4 regions of the Jeotgalicoccus sp. WY2 genome follow, and region 3 is predicted to be linked to each of the others. Evidence: riboswitches for the same ligand, from Rfam matches in the RefSeq annotation. Region 3 holds a riboswitch; each other region holds the start of a gene.
The links. Region 3 has a riboswitch for thiamine pyrophosphate ahead of G4D76_RS08250 (thiamine phosphate synthase). Riboswitches for the same ligand answer to the same signal wherever they lie in the genome.

Region 1 (4,215 bases), 990 kb from region 3:
TAAAGCCGATTTTTAAGTTTTTAATGCCAGTGCGTTCTTTTTCTGACTCGAGATAATTGTTCAGCCATGTACGTGCATTTGTGCTGATGTCTCTTAAATTATCGAGTTCATCGCTGACACCGTCTTTAAAGATTTTCCCTTCGCGGATTGTTTTCGGCGGTGTATCTGTTAGGACTACCAGGCGTTCATACGCATCTTCCAGGCTGTCGAAATTCTGGAATGTTTTGTTGTCTGTCAGTTTTAGTGATTCAAGTACTGCCTTTAATTCCGGCAGTCCGTGAAGCGAGTCGCGCAGCTGGACTAAGTCTTTTACGTCCACGTTGTTAAAGGCAAGGCGGCCGACGAGCCGTTCGATATCGTAAACGTGATTTAAAATGCCTGACAGCTGCTGGCGCTCGGTGAAGTTCTCGATTAGCGTCGTTACGATACTTTGCCGATTTTCAATTTCTTTTTTTGACACGAGCGGACGCTCGATCAATTTTCTGAGCTGGCGTTTGCCCATCGGTGTTTCCGTACGGTTTAAATACCAGAACAGAGAGCCTTTTACTTTTTTCGTCTGAATGTTTTCTAAGAGCTCAAGGTTTGAAATGGCTGCATAATTTAATTTCATAAATGTATTGATACGGTGTTTTTCCACCGTCTTTAAATGTTTCAGTTCCTGCATATTTTGTGCACGAATGTAGTTTAACAGCAGATTAATCGCGTGATGTTCATCGACATCATCTTCATAGTCATAATCTGAAGGAGTGTCTGCTTCAAACACCGTATAGAGCGGCGGATCATTATAAATGCTATGAATGATATGTTCACTTTTAGCATTCGTGACCAGTTCCCGGGCGCCCAGTGTTTCTATTTCACTTTTCAGTTCTGTCTGGTCGCTTGTTGAAAAGGCGAAAATTTCACCCGTTGAAATATCCGCATAGCTGACTCTGTTCTGCCCTCTTCTTCATGCAGCGCCAGAATGAAATTACTCGCACCGTCGTCCATACCGAAATCATCGATTAAAGTACCCGGCGTAATTACACGGACCACTTCTCTTCTGACCATGCCTTTCGCCTGCGCGGGATCTTCCATCTGTTCACAGATGGCCACTTTAAAGCCATTCTCGATTAGTTTTGCTATATAGTTGCGCGCAGAATGATATGGCACGCCGCACATCGGTATCGGATCTTTACTTTTATCGCGTGAAGTTAATGTGATTTCGAGCACTTTGGCAGCCGTGACTGCATCGTCGTAAAACAGCTCGTAAAAATCTCCCAGTCTGAATAAAAGTAAGCTGTCCGGATGATTATCTTTAATTGAAAAATACTGTTTCATCATCGGTGTTGGTTCCCGCATTTTAACACTTCCTAAATTAATCTTGTCGTATTATTATAACACGCACCGACGCTTATATCCGCAGTAAGACTCCGTGTTTTTCCAATTGTTTTAAGATGATAAACGATGTAAGAGCGCCGATAAAACTGGATACGAGAAAGGCTGCAGCGACGATGGTGAAAATTTGTTGGTCGAGCTCCAGCACGATGATGAGCGGGTACAAACTGAGTGCCCCGAGTATGCCGGTGCCGAGAACTTCACCAGCTGCAGCGAGCGATAACTTTTTAGTGTATTTGTAGAGGAGCCAGGCAGCGAGCGCGCCGATCATACTGCCGGGATAGGCGAAGACGGTCCCCGTACCGAATAATATTCTGATTGTAGACGAGATAAACGCCTGCACGATCACCCAGGGACCTGTGATGACTGCACCAAGCACATTGATTAAATGCTGCATCGGTGCCGCGCGTATGATTCCGATTGGAATTGTGATAAGCGAACTCAAGATAACGTTTAAGGCGACGAAAGCTGCGGTGAAAGTCATGTTTCTAGTAAGTTTGTTGATGGTGGTGCCTCCTTTTGATTACATTTTATAATTGTTCGAGTTATGTTTGCTGATGCGGTCGGGAATTCGTTATTGACCGTATGTGGTTCTCTCATACGGTCGAAGATTCTTTATTAACCCGATGTAAGTCGTTCATGCGGTTGGAGATTTGTTATTAACCGCATGTGAGTCGTTCATACGGTCGCAAAGTATTCTTTAACCGCATGTGGCCTGTTCATGCGGTCGGTGTATTGTAAAAACATACAAAAATGGCGCTGAAACACTCTATAATTCAGAGATTTCAACGCCATTCAATATGTAGCTGATGCTTATTTAAACTGGTCCGGATCGCGGTTTGGTTTGTTGCGGACTGCAGCGCCTGTTTCACCCTGCATCAGGTCTCCGCCTGTTTGTTCGATGATTTCGCTTGTAACTGTTGAGCTGATTGCATGCGAAACCATTTGCAGTAATTCGTTAACGCCTGCCTGTGATTCTTTAAACTGATCTACAAGCGGCATTTCGTCTAATTCCGCTTCGATTTTAGCCAGTTTTTCTTCCGTCATCTGGTAAGCGCGTTCTTTACCGTAGTTTTGGAAGTTTACTGCCTGCTGCTGCTGCTTTTAAGACTAGCCATTTTTTCGCGGATATCATTATTCTCGTGAATTTTAGCTTCCGCTTTCTGGAAGAATTCAACCTGTTCTGTTTCCGCCATCATTTTACCGAGCTTTTTTGCTTCTTCTATTATTTCCTTCTTAGTATACATTCGAAGTTCCACCTTTTAGTTGATATATACCATTCATTATATATGAAAGCATTCATTTATTAAATGTAAATCTCCTGATTCGTTTGTCAAAGTACAAAAATGCACATCCCGAATATAAGGATGTGCATAACGAATCTATGCCACTTCCCTACGCTGGCATAATCCAGATCAGGTATTAAGAGTATTTCTCAGCCTCAAAAAGGCACCTCCAGTGGTTGTGCAATATTTAATTAAGTCCATCTTAACTTACTAGGAATAACTTGTAAAATATCTTACTGATTCAACATATCATGATATTTACCTTCAAGCTTCAGCAATTCTTCTTCCGTTCCCGCTTCAAGCATTTCTCCCTGATCCAGAACAAATATACGGTCGACGGCTTTTATCGTGTTGAGACGGTGGGCGATAATAATACTCGTCCGCCCTTTCATCAGCCGTTCGAGCGATTCCTGAATTTTTAACTCTGTAATTGTGTCGATGCTGGATGTGGCTTCATCGAGGAGCAGTATTGCCGGGTCGGTAATGAGTGCCCGCGCAATTGATATCAGCTGTTTCTGTCCTTGCGAGATAAAGCCTTCGTCTAAGTCGAGCACTGTATCGTAGCCCCGCTCAAGCGTCATAATAAAGTCATGGGCATTGGCAACTTTCGCCGCTTCTGTCACCTCATCGTCTGTTGCATCCATTCTGCCGTAGCGGATATTTTCACGGATGGTCGCTTCAAACAGATACGGATCTTGCAGCACAAACGCAGTCTGAGAACGGATATTGCTCCGCGAATAGTCTGTAATATCCACACCGTCTACAAGGATGTGCCCTTTATCGGTTTCATAGAACCGCGCGAGCAGCTGCATCACCGTCGTCTTGCCTGCACCTGTGGCACCAATTAATGCGACCGATTCTCCGGAATTGACTTCAAATGACAGGTCCTTAATCGTTGGATGGTGCTGCTCCTTGCTGTATGAGAATGTGACATCTTTAAATTCAATGTGTCCTTCGATTGTCTTATCCGTAATTTTTCCGTCGTTTGATTCTGCCGGCGTATCGAGTATTTGGAATACGCGTTCCGCACCGGCAATCGCTGACAGTACCTGGTTTAACTGATTCGATAAATCCGCGAGCGGACGTGTAAACTGGCGGGCATATTCCGCGAACACAACAATCGTTCCGACTGTAACGACACCGTTTGTCGTCAGTGCCAGAATACCGCCGGCGCCGGCAACAATCGTAAATGAAATATTGTTCAGCATGTTCATTATTTTCGGAATGAAGCCGGAGTACAGGTTCGCCCAGAATGTAACTTCTCTTAAGTTTTTAGCACGGACTTCAAAATTCTGTACCGCACGTTCTTCCTGCGAGAATACTTTAACGATTTCCTGGCCGGACACGATTTCTTCAATGTAGCCGTTCATTTCACCTGTACGGCGCTGGCGCATTTTAAAAAGCGGGCCCGTACGTTTCGTAATAAATCTGACACTGACAATTAATATCGGGATAATCAGTGCCGTCAGGAATGTTAAGAGCGGACTTAAGTAAAGCATGACTGAAAACGTCCCGAGCAGCGTCACAATACTCGTTGTAAACTGGATAAACGATG
Region 2 (4,215 bases), 440 kb from region 3:
GGAGAAGCTGGCTGACCGTATTGCGATCATTAGAAATGGTGAAATTATAGAGTCGGGAAGCATGAAAGAACTGCGGCATATTACCAGAATGGAATACATTGTCGAGACGGATGATGATATTACTGCACTAAAACACCGCAGTTTCGTTCATGAATTTTCCGAGTCACCTGACGGATATCATCTGTTTATCGATAATGATAAAATTCCGGAATTTCTGAAGTATTTAAAATTATATAATCTGAAAAATTTAACGACGGCACCGCCGCGGCTGGAAGATATTTTCATGCGCTATTATGAGGGCGCAAAATGACTTATTTTAAATTGCTGATGAAAAATCTGAGAATGAAAGCAGCGCTCTGGATATTTGCATTGTGCGGTTTGTCGATATCGGTACCGCCGGTATTTAACGGGCTGTACAGTACCGCGGCGGAGCAGGAAGGTATGAAAATGACCGTCGATAATCCTGCAATGGTTGCGCTGATTGGACCGGTACCGGGCGGAGATTATACATCAGCTGTTATGTTCGGTCACCAGATGCTGATGTTTATGGCACTGTTTCACGGCCTGTTCGGTATTTTGATTGCGAACGGTATTGCCCGGAGAGCTGAAGAGTCAGGATTAACAGAGTATGTACTTAGTGCCGGTATCAGCAAGAAGACAATTGTTACGTCTCAGCTGATGAGCGGAATTTTAATAAATTCACTTGTTTTTATTATATTATTCGGCGGTTTAAGCTTGTATGATATCGAAGGGCTTTCTATTACTGGAAATTTATACTATGCACTTGGACTGGCATTGTTTGGTCTATTGTTTTTCGTTATGACTCTTGTAATCGGAAATTTATTTGACAGTGGAGATATGACATTCGGCATCGCTCTGTCACTGCTGATTATATTTTATTTATACCGCGCGGTGACCGATGTCATGAATACAGCATACTCTGTAATTTCACCATATCACTGGTTGTCCCGGATTGAAGTATATGGAGATAATAGAGAAATATGGCTGATACCGTTCACTGTAATTTTAATTTTGATAATACTCAGCTATGTATTATTTTTAAAGCGGGATATCGGAGACAGTTATATAAAAATTGGTAAGGAAAAGAATTTGAGAAAAATATACAGTTATCCGAAATTAGCTTTTATTAATATGAGAGTAATGATAATCAGCTGGCTCATCGGACTATTTGCTGCCGGTTTGTCGTACGGATCCATATTCGGTGATTTAGAAAGTCTAATCGGAGAAAATGATATGCTCCGGGAGTCGCTCGGCAGCAATGATGCGGCAGGGTTCTTTATCAGCATGCTGCTCGTTATTTCAGCGCTGATGGCTGCGGTGCCTGCTCTGATGATTACCGGGCGCATGCTTAACGAAGAGAAAGACGGACGTCTTGAAGTGATTATCGCTGGTACAATGAACCGGAAAGTGTCCCGCACGAAAGTGTTTATCACACATTATCTGTACGGAGTTGCTGCCGGTGTTTCATCGTTTCTCCTCACCATACTCGGCATGTATCTCGCGAGTATGAATGTTGATGATTTAAGTATTACGATTAAAGATTATGTGCTTTCTGCTGTAAATTACAGTGCGGGCATTATATTTATTATAGGAGTATCTGCACTTTTTGCCGGCATTTCTAAAAAACTTCATCTTGCAGCATGGCTCTACGCAGCTTATATATTCTTTGCGAATTATTTCGGCGTACTGATCAATATCGATGAAGTATTTAATGCTCAGTCCATTTTATTATTTAAGCAATATGCCTTATGAAAGTATGGATATTCCAGCAGTCTTAATTATTGCGGGTCTTGGCATTATGCTTCTGATGATTGGAACGGCTGTATTTAAGCGCCGCAATTTGCTTTGATGCTTAAAAGAATTGTGTTACGCTTGTGTCAATAAAAACAATAAAACCCACTGGGGGCGCCGATACGGCTGAGATAGCGAATGCTTGTCCCTTTTCACCTGATCCAGATCATGCTGGCGTAGGGAAGTGCTGATGATTACAGGGAAGTTCTCTGAATCTACTCTGCCTACTTCGCCCCGGGAAGTGGGCTTTTATTATAGGAGGACATATTTTATGGTTGAATTTCCAATTGGTTTAACTGTTGCAGGCACTGATCCGACAGGCGGTGCAGGAATACTCGCAGATCTTAAGGCAATGCATTCACGGGCGTTTCGGAAGGCGGCGGGGTGACATCACTGACGGCGCAAAACACACTCGGGGTGCAGGACGTTTACAACGTGCCGGCGGATTTTATCGACAAAGAACTGAACAGTATATTTTCAGATGAAGTGCCGCATGCGATGAAGACCGGAATGGTCGCCGAGGCGGATATGATGACTGTAATTGCGGACTACATTAGAAAATACAATATTCCCTACGTAATGGATCCGGTAATGATTGCAACGAGCGGGGACCGCTTGATGACGGACGCATCGATGTCGACGCTGATTGATACGCTGATTCCTCTGGCAACGATAGTGACGCCGAATCTGCACGAAGCAGAAGCGATTACAAAGATGACAATCCGGACGGAAGAAGATATTCACCGGGCGCTGAAAATATTCACTGATGATATGGGCGCAGAGAGTGTCATTATTAAAGGCGGTCATCTGTCAGGTGATGCGACTGATTATTTATATGACGGTATAAATATTTCAACATTAACAGCAGCACGCATCGACACGGATCAGACTCATGGAACAGGCTGTACGTTTTCGGCAGTTTTAACTGCGGAGCTTGCGAAAGGCCGGACGATTGATGAAGCGTTCAAAACGAGTAAAGCGTATATTACCAATGCGATACAAAATTCACCAGGTATCGGCAAAGGCAGCGGACCGGTGAACCATTTCAGTTATAAAGGGGAGTAATTATAATGATAGAACAGTTAAAAAAGACGTGCCGCTCGTTGTGTGCATTACGAATGATGTCGTGAAGCCGTTTACTGCAAACAGTCTCTTGGCACTCGGCGCATCTCCGATTATGAGCGGTGAAAAAAGTGAAGCGGCGGATATTTTAAAACATGCGGGCGCATTGCTGTTAAACATTGGCACATGCTCGGAAGATAAAGTAATGCTGTATGAAAAGATGGCGAACTATGCTAATCAGTATAATATTCCCGTGGTACTGGATCCGGTAGGCTACGGCGCTTCGGCTTTTCGCAGAAATTTAACGGATAAACTGCTGAGTGATTATGACATTGCGCTGGTTAAAGGCAATGCTGGGGAAATACATGCATTAAGCGGCCGGGAAGCTGTGTCTAAGGGTGTTGATTCTATTATTGAAGGAAATACTCTTGATATTGCCCAAGCGGCACATGGGGTATTACACGTGCCTGTGCTGGTTACCGGTGAAACAGATGCACTGGTTACCGGTGAACAGATATAGTAATGCACAACGGTCATCATTATCAGGAAAGAATTACAGGATCCGGCTGTGTGCTCGGTGCAATAGCAGCATCCTTTTTAGCTGTTGAAAACAAGGCGGATAGTATTGTTAATGCGGTAAGCCTGTATAATATAGCAGCTGAAAAAGCAGCAGCATCAGCAGGAGGGCCCGGGACATTTGCGGTTCAGCTTATCGATGAAATTTATAATTTTAATGAAGATGACTACACTGCGAAAAGAGTGAACTATTAATGAATAAAGAAATTATGAGATTATATCTGATAGCGAGCTCCGGCAGTTTTAAAAATCCGCTCGGAGATTTGGAAACTGCATTCAAGTCAGGTGTGACATGCTTTCAGCTGCGGGAAAAAGGGCAGTGATATTAAAACAGGCGAAGACCTTAAAGATTTTGCAATGGAAATTAAGTCGCTGTGCAGACAATACGAGGTGACATTTATTATTAACGACGATGTAAAACTGGCTGAAGAAATCGAAGCAGACGGCATTCACATCGGCCAGGATGATATGGAACCTGATATGCTGCCTGACTATTTTAACGATAAAATTATCGGTTTATCGGTTGGCAGCGTAAAGGAACTTGAAGCGAGCAGCCTCGACAGAGTATCTTATCTCGGCATCGGTCCGGTATTCAGCACTTTATCGAAAGATGATGCCGGAGATGCTATCGGTACAAATGGTTTAAAACAAGTAGTGAACAGAACAAAACTGCCGACTGCAGCAATAGGCGGCATAACTGAACAAAACTATAAATCCTGCCTCGAAAACAACGCAGACGGCATTTGTGTTATCTCGGCGATTACC
Region 3 (4,215 bases):
AGTTTTACCGGGCAGCTCCTGATTGAAAACCGATTCGTCGAACCTGAGTGTATATACACTTCCGCAATTAGATTGTACAGTGGCCAGCATATTTTTATTCAACTGTTCATATACCCGATTCTTACAGACCACACAGTCTTCATTCTTTAATTCATCTATATTTATCGTTTGAAAGCCGATTTTAAAAGTATCTACAGTAATGAGCTGCTTGGAAAAACCTTTTCCTGATAAATAACGAATGACTTCAGAAACTTCCATACTGGCAATGAGGGAAATCACAGGAGGAAGTACACCGTTGATTGCACAGCTTTCCCCTGTGGATGGCAGAGTTTCCATCAAACACTTTAAACAAGGTCCTTTAAAATCAATCCCATACACACTTCCCTTACTGCCTACAGCGGCACCATATACCCAGGGGATATCAAGCTTATGACAGGCTTCATTAATCAGAAAGCGAATTTCAAAATGGTCCATACTGTCAATTACAATATCCGGCTGATACTTTCTTAAGATTGCGGAGATGTTACTGGAATTTAATTCTGCATTGATCGGTACAATCTCAACATTACGGTTTATCTGACACAATTTTTCTTTGGCAGCATTAACTTTCAGCGTCATATCTTCTGCATCTTTTTCAGTATATAAAGCCTGACGATGCAGGTTGGTCATTTCAACAATATCCATATCGATGATGATGAGTTTACCTGCACCCATACGCACAAGCATTTCAGAAACGTGTGTTCCAAGTGCACCGGCGCCCATCACCATCAGTGTGGCTGAAATCAGATTTTTTTGACTATTCTCTCCAAATTCATTAAACTTCATTTGTCTGTCGTATCTCTCCATTAAAGAAACTCCAGTCCTTCAGCGGGACTTGAGGCCTGTGCAGAATACCTAACCGGAATACGTCCTGCATCATAACCCAGTACCCCTGCATCAATTGAAAGCTTCATCGCTTCTGCCATTTTAACCGGGTCTTTGGCATTCGATACAGCGGTGTTTAATAATACCGCATCTGCACCTAGCTCCATAGCATAGCACGCATCTTTGGGTGAACCGATTCCTGCATCCACAATAACAGGGATGCTGGATTGTTCTACAATATATCTTAAATTCAATGGATTATTAATACCGCGTCCCGTACCTATAGGAGAAGCGAGCGGCATAATCGCATGAACACCGAGTCTTTCGAGTCTTTTTGCAAGCACGACATCGTTTGAAATATATGGACAGACTGTATAACCTTTGTCCAGCAGTATTTGACACGCTTCGTATGTCGCAATTGGGTCAGGCAGTAATGTCTTATCATCACCAATAATCTCAACTTTAATCATGTCACAGACACCCGCATGTTTTGCGATTTCTGCGATGCGTATAGTTTCTTCCACTGTTTTCGCCCCTGCTGTATTCGGAAATGTCGTGTATTTTCTTAAATCAATATTTGCCAGCGGGTTGGGCAGGTCTTTATCAAATAAGTTCATACGTCTGACAGCGAAAGTCAGCACTTCTGTACCTGACGCTTCAATTGCTGCGGCCTGTATTTTCTCATCTGAGAACTTTCCAGTACCTAAAAATAGTCTTGAGTTAAATTTTAAATCCCCAATTTCTAACATATTATCCGCCTCCTACAAATTCTAATAATTCAAGTCGATCATTATTTTTCACTGCTTGTTGTTTAAATACACTTTTTTTAATCAATTCCCCATTGTGTTCCACTACAATACGATTATCATCTACATCCAGGTGGTCCAGCAGGGTAGCTATGGTAATATCCTTTTCAAAATAATGGAGTTCTCCGTTAACGGTGCACTGCATATTGTTTCATCCTTTCAAATGATAGATTTTTAAGTACTGCGACAGCTGGGAAATGTATTAACCACATTATAATGTCTAAGCAATGTAGCATTTGCTTACATAAAATTTAATATTTGCCATTCTTCTTTTAATCTGGTGATTTGATTGGGTGATGCATCCATAAGTGCAGAAATTGCCGAGATACCACTGAAACCTGCCGGTAATTGATTGATAGTTGTTGAATTGATACCTCCAAGTGCAACGACAGGAATATCATAAGACAGTGCATCACGTACTTCTTGATGTGTACGCGGCGGCAAAGATTTCTTTGAACTCGATTCAAATATATGGCCGTATAATACAAAGTCGAGATGATTGTCCTGTGCTTTCTTGACAGATTCAGGTAAATGAGCAGACATGCTGACTGAAATATCCGGATGTTCTTTTTTATACGTTAATGCAGTTGGATCGTTTTCTCTAAAGTGGATGGCAGTTAAACGAAAAGATTCCAGCAATTTAGTCGAAGTATGAATGATGATTTTTTCTTTGGGAAAACCTGAATGAATAAGCTGACAAAGGAACGATGATAACTCGTTGTCGGACATGGGTGTACGAAGTAAAAGATAATCGATACAGGATGAAATCGTATTGAAATGAATAATATCCTTGGAAATTAATATCTTAAAATGTGTAATTGCAATAAGCATTATGTCACCCCTTAACATAAAAAAAAGCGCTGCTTTTCTATATAGAAAAACAGCGCAAGTATGTATCAACATATATTACTTTCGCCACTTTCCTACGCCAGTATGAACTGTATCAGGTTCCCGGAATCCCAAAGTCTACACTTTAATCTCAGCCTTTTTCAAAGACACTTCCAGTGGTCTTAACTATTTAATTTTCCAATCAATAACCTCAAGTTACTCTAAAAAGTTAAATATTGCAAATAAAATTAGATTTTAATTATGCTGATAACTACCTTTTAACATTCACTCAATCATATAAAAACTAGAAAGCAGTACAGTTACAGAATTGAATTTGAATTGCGTTTGTTCCAATTCAAATAATTTGTGGTTTACTTGACGTATCTTTGTAAAGTACTACAATGATGTTAAATAGAAGATTCGCACTAGGGGTGTTTATATAAACTGAGATGAGGGAAACCTCAGACCCTTTGAACCTGATCTAGTTAAAACTAGCGTAGGAAAGTGTTACATCGATACAGTTGTATATCTATGTCTTTGTGGACATATAATTTACTCTCGATACGTAACTTTCCTATGAAGGTTGCGTATTTTTTTATTTTAAAAAATTATAGGAGTGATTTATTTGACAAGAACAGTTTTAGTAACGGGAAGCGGAAGAGGACTTGGTAGCTATATCGTAAAAGCACTGAGTGAAAAAGGCTTTAATGTCATAATTAACTACAACAAAAGTAAGGAAGAAGCAGAGAAGTTACAAAAAGAAATTGGCGCACAAGCGATTGCGATTCAAGCGGACATTACAGACCGTGAAGCAGTTGAACAATTAGTAAAAAAAGGAACTGAACATTTCGGCCAGATTGATGTTGTTGTAAACAATGCACTCGTTAACTTTAAATTTGATCCAACCGCTCAAAAAGCATTTAAAGATTTGACTTATAAAGATTACGAGCAACAGTTAGACGGGACACTAAAAGCTGCATTCAACGTATCACAAAGTGTAATACCACAGTTTTTAGAACGTAAAGACGGTGCAATTATTAGTATTGGAACGAATCTATATCAAAATCCTGTAGTACCATATCACGAGTACACCACTGCAAAAGCTGCTTTAATTGGGTTCACCAGAAACGTTGCAGCAGAACTTGGACAGTATGGTATCCGTGCAAATGTTGTTTCTGGCGGTTTACTGAAAACAACAGACGCAAGTGCAGTCACAACACCAGAAGTATTTGATTTAATCGCACAGTCCACACCATTGAGAAAAGTAACAACACCACAAGACGTTGCTAATATGGTTGTTTATCTTTGTTCTGAGGCAGCAGATGGGATTACAGGGCAAAACATCACGGTAGACGGCGGACTTACTATGAACTAGGCGGTATATATTATGAATAATTCTAAACAGTTAAATATAGGGATTTTAATGTATGGTGTGGGTCATCATCAGGCAGCATGGTTAGAAGATGATTCGAGTATCAATGAATTCACGACAATTGAATATTATGAAAATCTGGCAAAAATTGCAGAACGCGGAAAATTTGATGCCGTATTTTTCGCAGATTCACAAGCCTTCCCCGCAGATAGTGCAACAGAATTACCAGCGAGTTATTTTGACCCAGTTGTTGCATTAACTGCTATGAGTAAGGTCACAGATAACGTTGGACTTGTTTCAACTATTTCAGGTACATTTAATAACCCATTTACCACAGCAAGACAG
Region 4 (4,215 bases), 330 kb from region 3:
TTAAAAATGATGTATGGAATGGCAGAATAATAATGATTGACCCGATAATACTTAAGAAAATACCGATATAAGTAATCTTCGTATAGCCAATCTTATCTGCGATGTTTCCTGCTGCGACCATGAAAATCCCGGTAATCAGCGATGTTAAACTGACAGACAGGTTAATAATACTGCGGCTCGTCGTGCTGTAAGTTGCTTGAACTTCAGGTGCAATGTTTAAAAATGCTTGGGCAAACAGCCCGTAAGTCAGGATGGATAAAATAACACCCAGTATTACCTTATTAGGGGTTTGCGCTTTCATAATTGTCTGAGACAAAATTCTCATCTCTGTTTTTGTTAGATTCCCGTCCATTATAAATGAAAACGCTTAAAATTATTTGCTGGAACATTGAAAGTCACAAAAAAGTCATTCTGATTAAAAAAATGCCGCCGAACCCGGCAGCACCTAATCAATTATTAATCATCATCTTCAATTTCGCTGTCTTCTTCATCATCGTCGTCGGAATCGTCGAGCATATCGTCTTCCATATCAGACTCTTCGACGCCCGTTTCTTCAACGCCTGTGTCTTCATCTTCTGTATCCTCGCCGCATGCCGCAAGTGCGAGTACTGCGAGCATTGTTGAAACAACTGCGAATTTCTTCATAAGTCCGATCACTCCTAATTTCTGAATTAATATGTATATACCCATAATTTGATGATTTAACACCGCAGAACTATAAGAAATTGCCGCAGGTTAAACACCCGCGGCAATATAATATTCATTTTTATTTAAGCACCATCGTCTTCAGTTTCTGTACTTTCTGTATCTGTTTCAGTCTCTGTACCTTCCGTGCCTGTTTCCTCAGTTTCTGTTTCAGTACCTTCTTCTTCTGTTCCTCCTCCGCATGCTGCAAGTGCTAATACGCCTACAAGTGATCCGACAGTTAAAAGTTTCTTCATCTAAAGTTCCAGCTCCTTAAAAAGTATAGTAGATTCCAGACTGATCATTGATGTTACTGTCACCATACCTCAGATAAAACATCTATATGCATAATTTACCGACCCTTAACAATTTCGAAAACTTATGCAAAATCATAACCAGCTATAAGTTCAGCTGAACAGGCCATTCTTCACGCGCCTCACACATATCCCAAAACATATACTCATACAGACTCGTTTTTACGACAATTTCCTCGAGCTGCTTAAGCTCGCGCTCCGGTTTCCCATCAGCAAGTTCATTCAAAAGGGTCATCGCCGTACCATTTAATTCGCTGAAATCCTCACCGGAATAAGTATCAACCCACTGCTTATAAGGATTACTTTCCAGATCCGGGTTTTTATCGGCTAACGCTCTGCCGATATAGTTATAACTCCACGCACAGGCTAGTAAACACGCGGCCACAGACGCCGCATCACCCCGCTGTGCATGATTCAGCATATAGCTCGTGTAAGCCGTGTTTACAGCAGAAGATTCCGTCCTAAGCAATTCGCTCTCTTCAATACCGAACTCCGCAGCATATTTTCGGTGCAATTGCATCTCGCCAAACAGCGTCCCGTGAAGCATTTCAGAAAACATATTCATCGTCTGTAAATCCGGCGCTTTTTCGGCACCGATTGCCATCAGCCTTGAATACTCAACCAGATAGACATAGTCCTGCTTCAGCCAATGCTGAAACTTATCTACTTCGAGCGTACCGTCACCTAGCCCGGTCACAAACGGATGGCGAAGATATCCATTCCAAATATCCTCCACACTGTTCCATAGTCTGTCAGTAAACTTCATTATATTATCCCCTTTTCTTTTCAGCTGAAGACGATAAAAACCCGAACCTCATGAGAAGGTCCGGGCTGAAATTTTATACATATATCAGCTCAGACTTCCCTGCGCAGGTACTAACCTACAGGTTCAAAGGGTCGATATTATCTCTCAGCACTCACAGTGCGCCCCCAGCCGTTTATATTTTTTTACACATCCACTGTACTACAGTTTAAAAGATTTTGCTTCGGGAATTAATAAATTGTATATAATTTTAAGGAGGAATAATGAATGGCTCACGAACAGCATCAGCAATTACTTAAGACACTGCACGAATGTATGGAAGCGTGCAATCATTGTTTCGACGCGTGCTTAAAAGAATCGGACGTAAAAATGATGGCGGAGTGCATTAGACTGGACCGCGAATGTGCAGACATGTGTGCATATTTAGAACAAGCAATTACGAGAAATTCACCATTTGTTAAAGAACTTGCAGGCGTTTGTGCGACGATTTGTGAAGCGTGCGGCACTGAGTGTGAGAAACACGACCACGATCATTGCCAGCAATGTGCGAAAGCATGTTTCGAATGTGCAGAAGCGTGTAAAGCAGCGGCGTAAATTAAATTGCAAAAGGCCGGGACAATTTGTCCCGGCCTTTTTTCTAATCCATATATTTTTTAAATATTTTACCAAGCTCATTCAGGAAATGTTTGCCTTCTTGGTTCGATGGCCAGTTATTTGAGAACACCGAGAACAGCAGCTGTTTGCCGTTAAGCTGAATCATGCCGAATTCATGCTCGAGCGCTGTCACAGATCCTGTTTTCGACGCGATAAATTCGGCCTCTTGGTCTTCATCGATATTAAAAAATCCGCCGACTCTGTCGTTAATCTGCTGTTTTTTCATAACTTCAAAGAATGCCTGTCTGAGTTCTTCCGGCAGCACATCATTTTCTTTAATGACGTACTGCATCGACGTGAACATATCAGCGGCAGATGTTGCGTTGCGTTTTCCTTCATTAATGCCTGTCGTGTCATAGTAATTACGTGCGAGTGTTGTGTCATGCAGACCGAGTGCTGTAAAACCTTCGTTGATCCGCTCGATGCCGATATTATCAATCAGCATGTTGGACGCAGTATTATCAGACACGATAATCGACAGTACAATCGTATCCCATAACGTCAGGCGTTTAACGCTCTGAAGCGTATGAAGTACGCCGCAGCCCCCGACCTTTTTTCCGACCGTAAGTGAAATATCTTCATAGTTATGAAAATGCTGCTGCAGATTAATTAAGCTGATCGGCACCTTTATCGTGCTGGCAGAAGGATATACCTGGTGTTCATTATGTACGTACACCTTATTATCAAACTGAATCTTGTAAGAAATATCTTTCGTCGGCTGGCTTTCAATCAATGCGTTGATTTCATCTATAAACATCTAGTCATCTCCCCCTGTTGCTGTTTAAGTAAAGAGTATCACAACAAGGTATCCGTTTGCACTTAGTCTATACGGGGAATAAAGCAGTAATAATTTACATGGAGGTTTGACATTATGGGGCAAATTGAATTGATTGCAAATGAACGTCATTTACAGGAAAGATTGCAGCATTACAGAGATTTAAAAGTACCCGAGAACAAATTAACTGTGGTGTCGACTCGCGGTTATGAGGATTTCCTCTTGGATTATCCGGGAGTGAACGAGCGTATGACTGCCGGAAACACTTTGGAAGAACTGCTTATACAGCTTGACGGCAGCCAGCGTCTCACGATGACGAATCAGGAACGTGAAAATTATTCGAACGCTCTGAATAATGGAGAACTGCTGTTTATATTGATGATGAATCTGAACTGGATACACCTGAAGGCGAAGAAACATTTGAACTTCGTGAAGAACGGCTTGCAGTAAATAAAGAGAAAGTCCAAACAGGAGAAATTGTCGTTGAGAAATATACGGATTCAAAAGTTGAAGAATTTGATGTCCCTGTAAATATGGATAACGTCACGGTAGAACGCCGTGCAGTTGAAGGCGAGCCTTTGTTTGAAACCTATAACAATACAGAAGACTCGGATGACGACCTCGGGATTATTCGAATTCCGGTAACAAAAGAACGTATCAGAGTAATTAAGGAACATGTGGTAACAGAAGAAATTGTAATTACAAAAGAAGTCGTTGAGAAGATGGAGCATGTATCAGGCACTGTGAAGCATGATGATATCAGAGTCAATGAAGTGAAGAATGAAGACGTTAAGGTCAGAGAAGTAAAGAATATAGATATTGATAAATAATAAAAATCCGGACCTCTTTGAGGACCGGATTTTTCTCTATTTCTTCTTATTATTCTTATTTGTATAGTTGGAAATAATCGGCTTAACGTAATTCATCACTTTTTCTCTTTTAACAGGATCTTTCATTGTTTCCTTAATTACTCTAATAATTAAGTTCTTCATATATTAACCTACAATCTTCTATTTAAATTTTCT

Region 1: another riboswitch for thiamine pyrophosphate. It lies ahead of G4D76_RS13785 (RicAFT regulatory complex protein RicA family protein); the one in region 3 lies ahead of G4D76_RS08250 (thiamine phosphate synthase).
Region 2: another riboswitch for thiamine pyrophosphate. It lies ahead of thiD (bifunctional hydroxymethylpyrimidine kinase/phosphomethylpyrimidine kinase); the one in region 3 lies ahead of G4D76_RS08250 (thiamine phosphate synthase).
Region 4: another riboswitch for thiamine pyrophosphate. It lies ahead of tenA (thiaminase II); the one in region 3 lies ahead of G4D76_RS08250 (thiamine phosphate synthase).

Annotation. Positions count from the first base shown of each region.
Region 1 is NZ_CP049818.1:2,400,665-2,404,879, reverse strand. Features, by position in the region: partial or broken gene mutS (DNA mismatch repair protein MutS) at 1-1,338, opposite strand, end outside; gene thiW (energy coupling factor transporter S component ThiW) at 1,391-1,858, opposite strand; partial or broken gene G4D76_RS13785 (RicAFT regulatory complex protein RicA family protein) at 2,188-2,621, opposite strand; TPP riboswitch at 2,750-2,841, opposite strand; gene G4D76_RS13780 (ABC transporter ATP-binding protein) at 2,894-4,215, opposite strand, start outside.
Region 2 is NZ_CP049818.1:978,551-982,765, reverse strand. Features, by position in the region: gene G4D76_RS05815 (ABC transporter ATP-binding protein) at 1-310, shown strand, start outside; gene G4D76_RS05810 (ABC transporter) at 307-1,773, shown strand; TPP riboswitch at 1,913-2,012, shown strand; partial or broken gene thiD (bifunctional hydroxymethylpyrimidine kinase/phosphomethylpyrimidine kinase) at 2,084-2,877, shown strand; gene G4D76_RS15870 (hydroxyethylthiazole kinase) at 2,906-3,394, shown strand; gene G4D76_RS15865 (hydroxyethylthiazole kinase) at 3,397-3,645, shown strand; gene G4D76_RS15860 (hypothetical protein) at 3,645-3,773, shown strand; gene thiE (thiamine phosphate synthase) at 3,808-4,215, shown strand, end outside.
Region 3 is NZ_CP049818.1:1,415,320-1,419,534, reverse strand. Features, by position in the region: gene G4D76_RS08265 (HesA/MoeB/ThiF family protein) at 1-846, opposite strand, end outside; gene G4D76_RS08260 (thiazole synthase) at 846-1,613, opposite strand; gene thiS (sulfur carrier protein ThiS) at 1,615-1,815, opposite strand; gene G4D76_RS08250 (thiamine phosphate synthase) at 1,911-2,501, opposite strand; TPP riboswitch at 2,574-2,683, opposite strand; TPP riboswitch at 2,916-3,018, shown strand; gene G4D76_RS08245 (3-oxoacyl-ACP reductase) at 3,124-3,873, shown strand; partial or broken gene G4D76_RS08240 (NtaA/DmoA family FMN-dependent monooxygenase) at 3,886-4,215, shown strand, end outside.
Region 4 is NZ_CP049818.1:1,086,165-1,090,379, forward strand. Features, by position in the region: gene G4D76_RS06405 (MFS transporter) at 1-316, opposite strand, end outside; gene G4D76_RS06410 (hypothetical protein) at 457-645, opposite strand; gene G4D76_RS06415 (hypothetical protein) at 771-941, opposite strand; gene tenA (thiaminase II) at 1,084-1,764, opposite strand; TPP riboswitch at 1,844-1,940, opposite strand; gene G4D76_RS06425 (four-helix bundle copper-binding protein) at 2,029-2,355, shown strand; gene G4D76_RS06430 (serine hydrolase) at 2,399-3,172, opposite strand; gene G4D76_RS06435 (hypothetical protein) at 3,287-3,640, shown strand; gene G4D76_RS06440 (YsnF/AvaK domain-containing protein) at 3,667-4,020, shown strand; gene G4D76_RS15885 (hypothetical protein) at 4,057-4,182, opposite strand.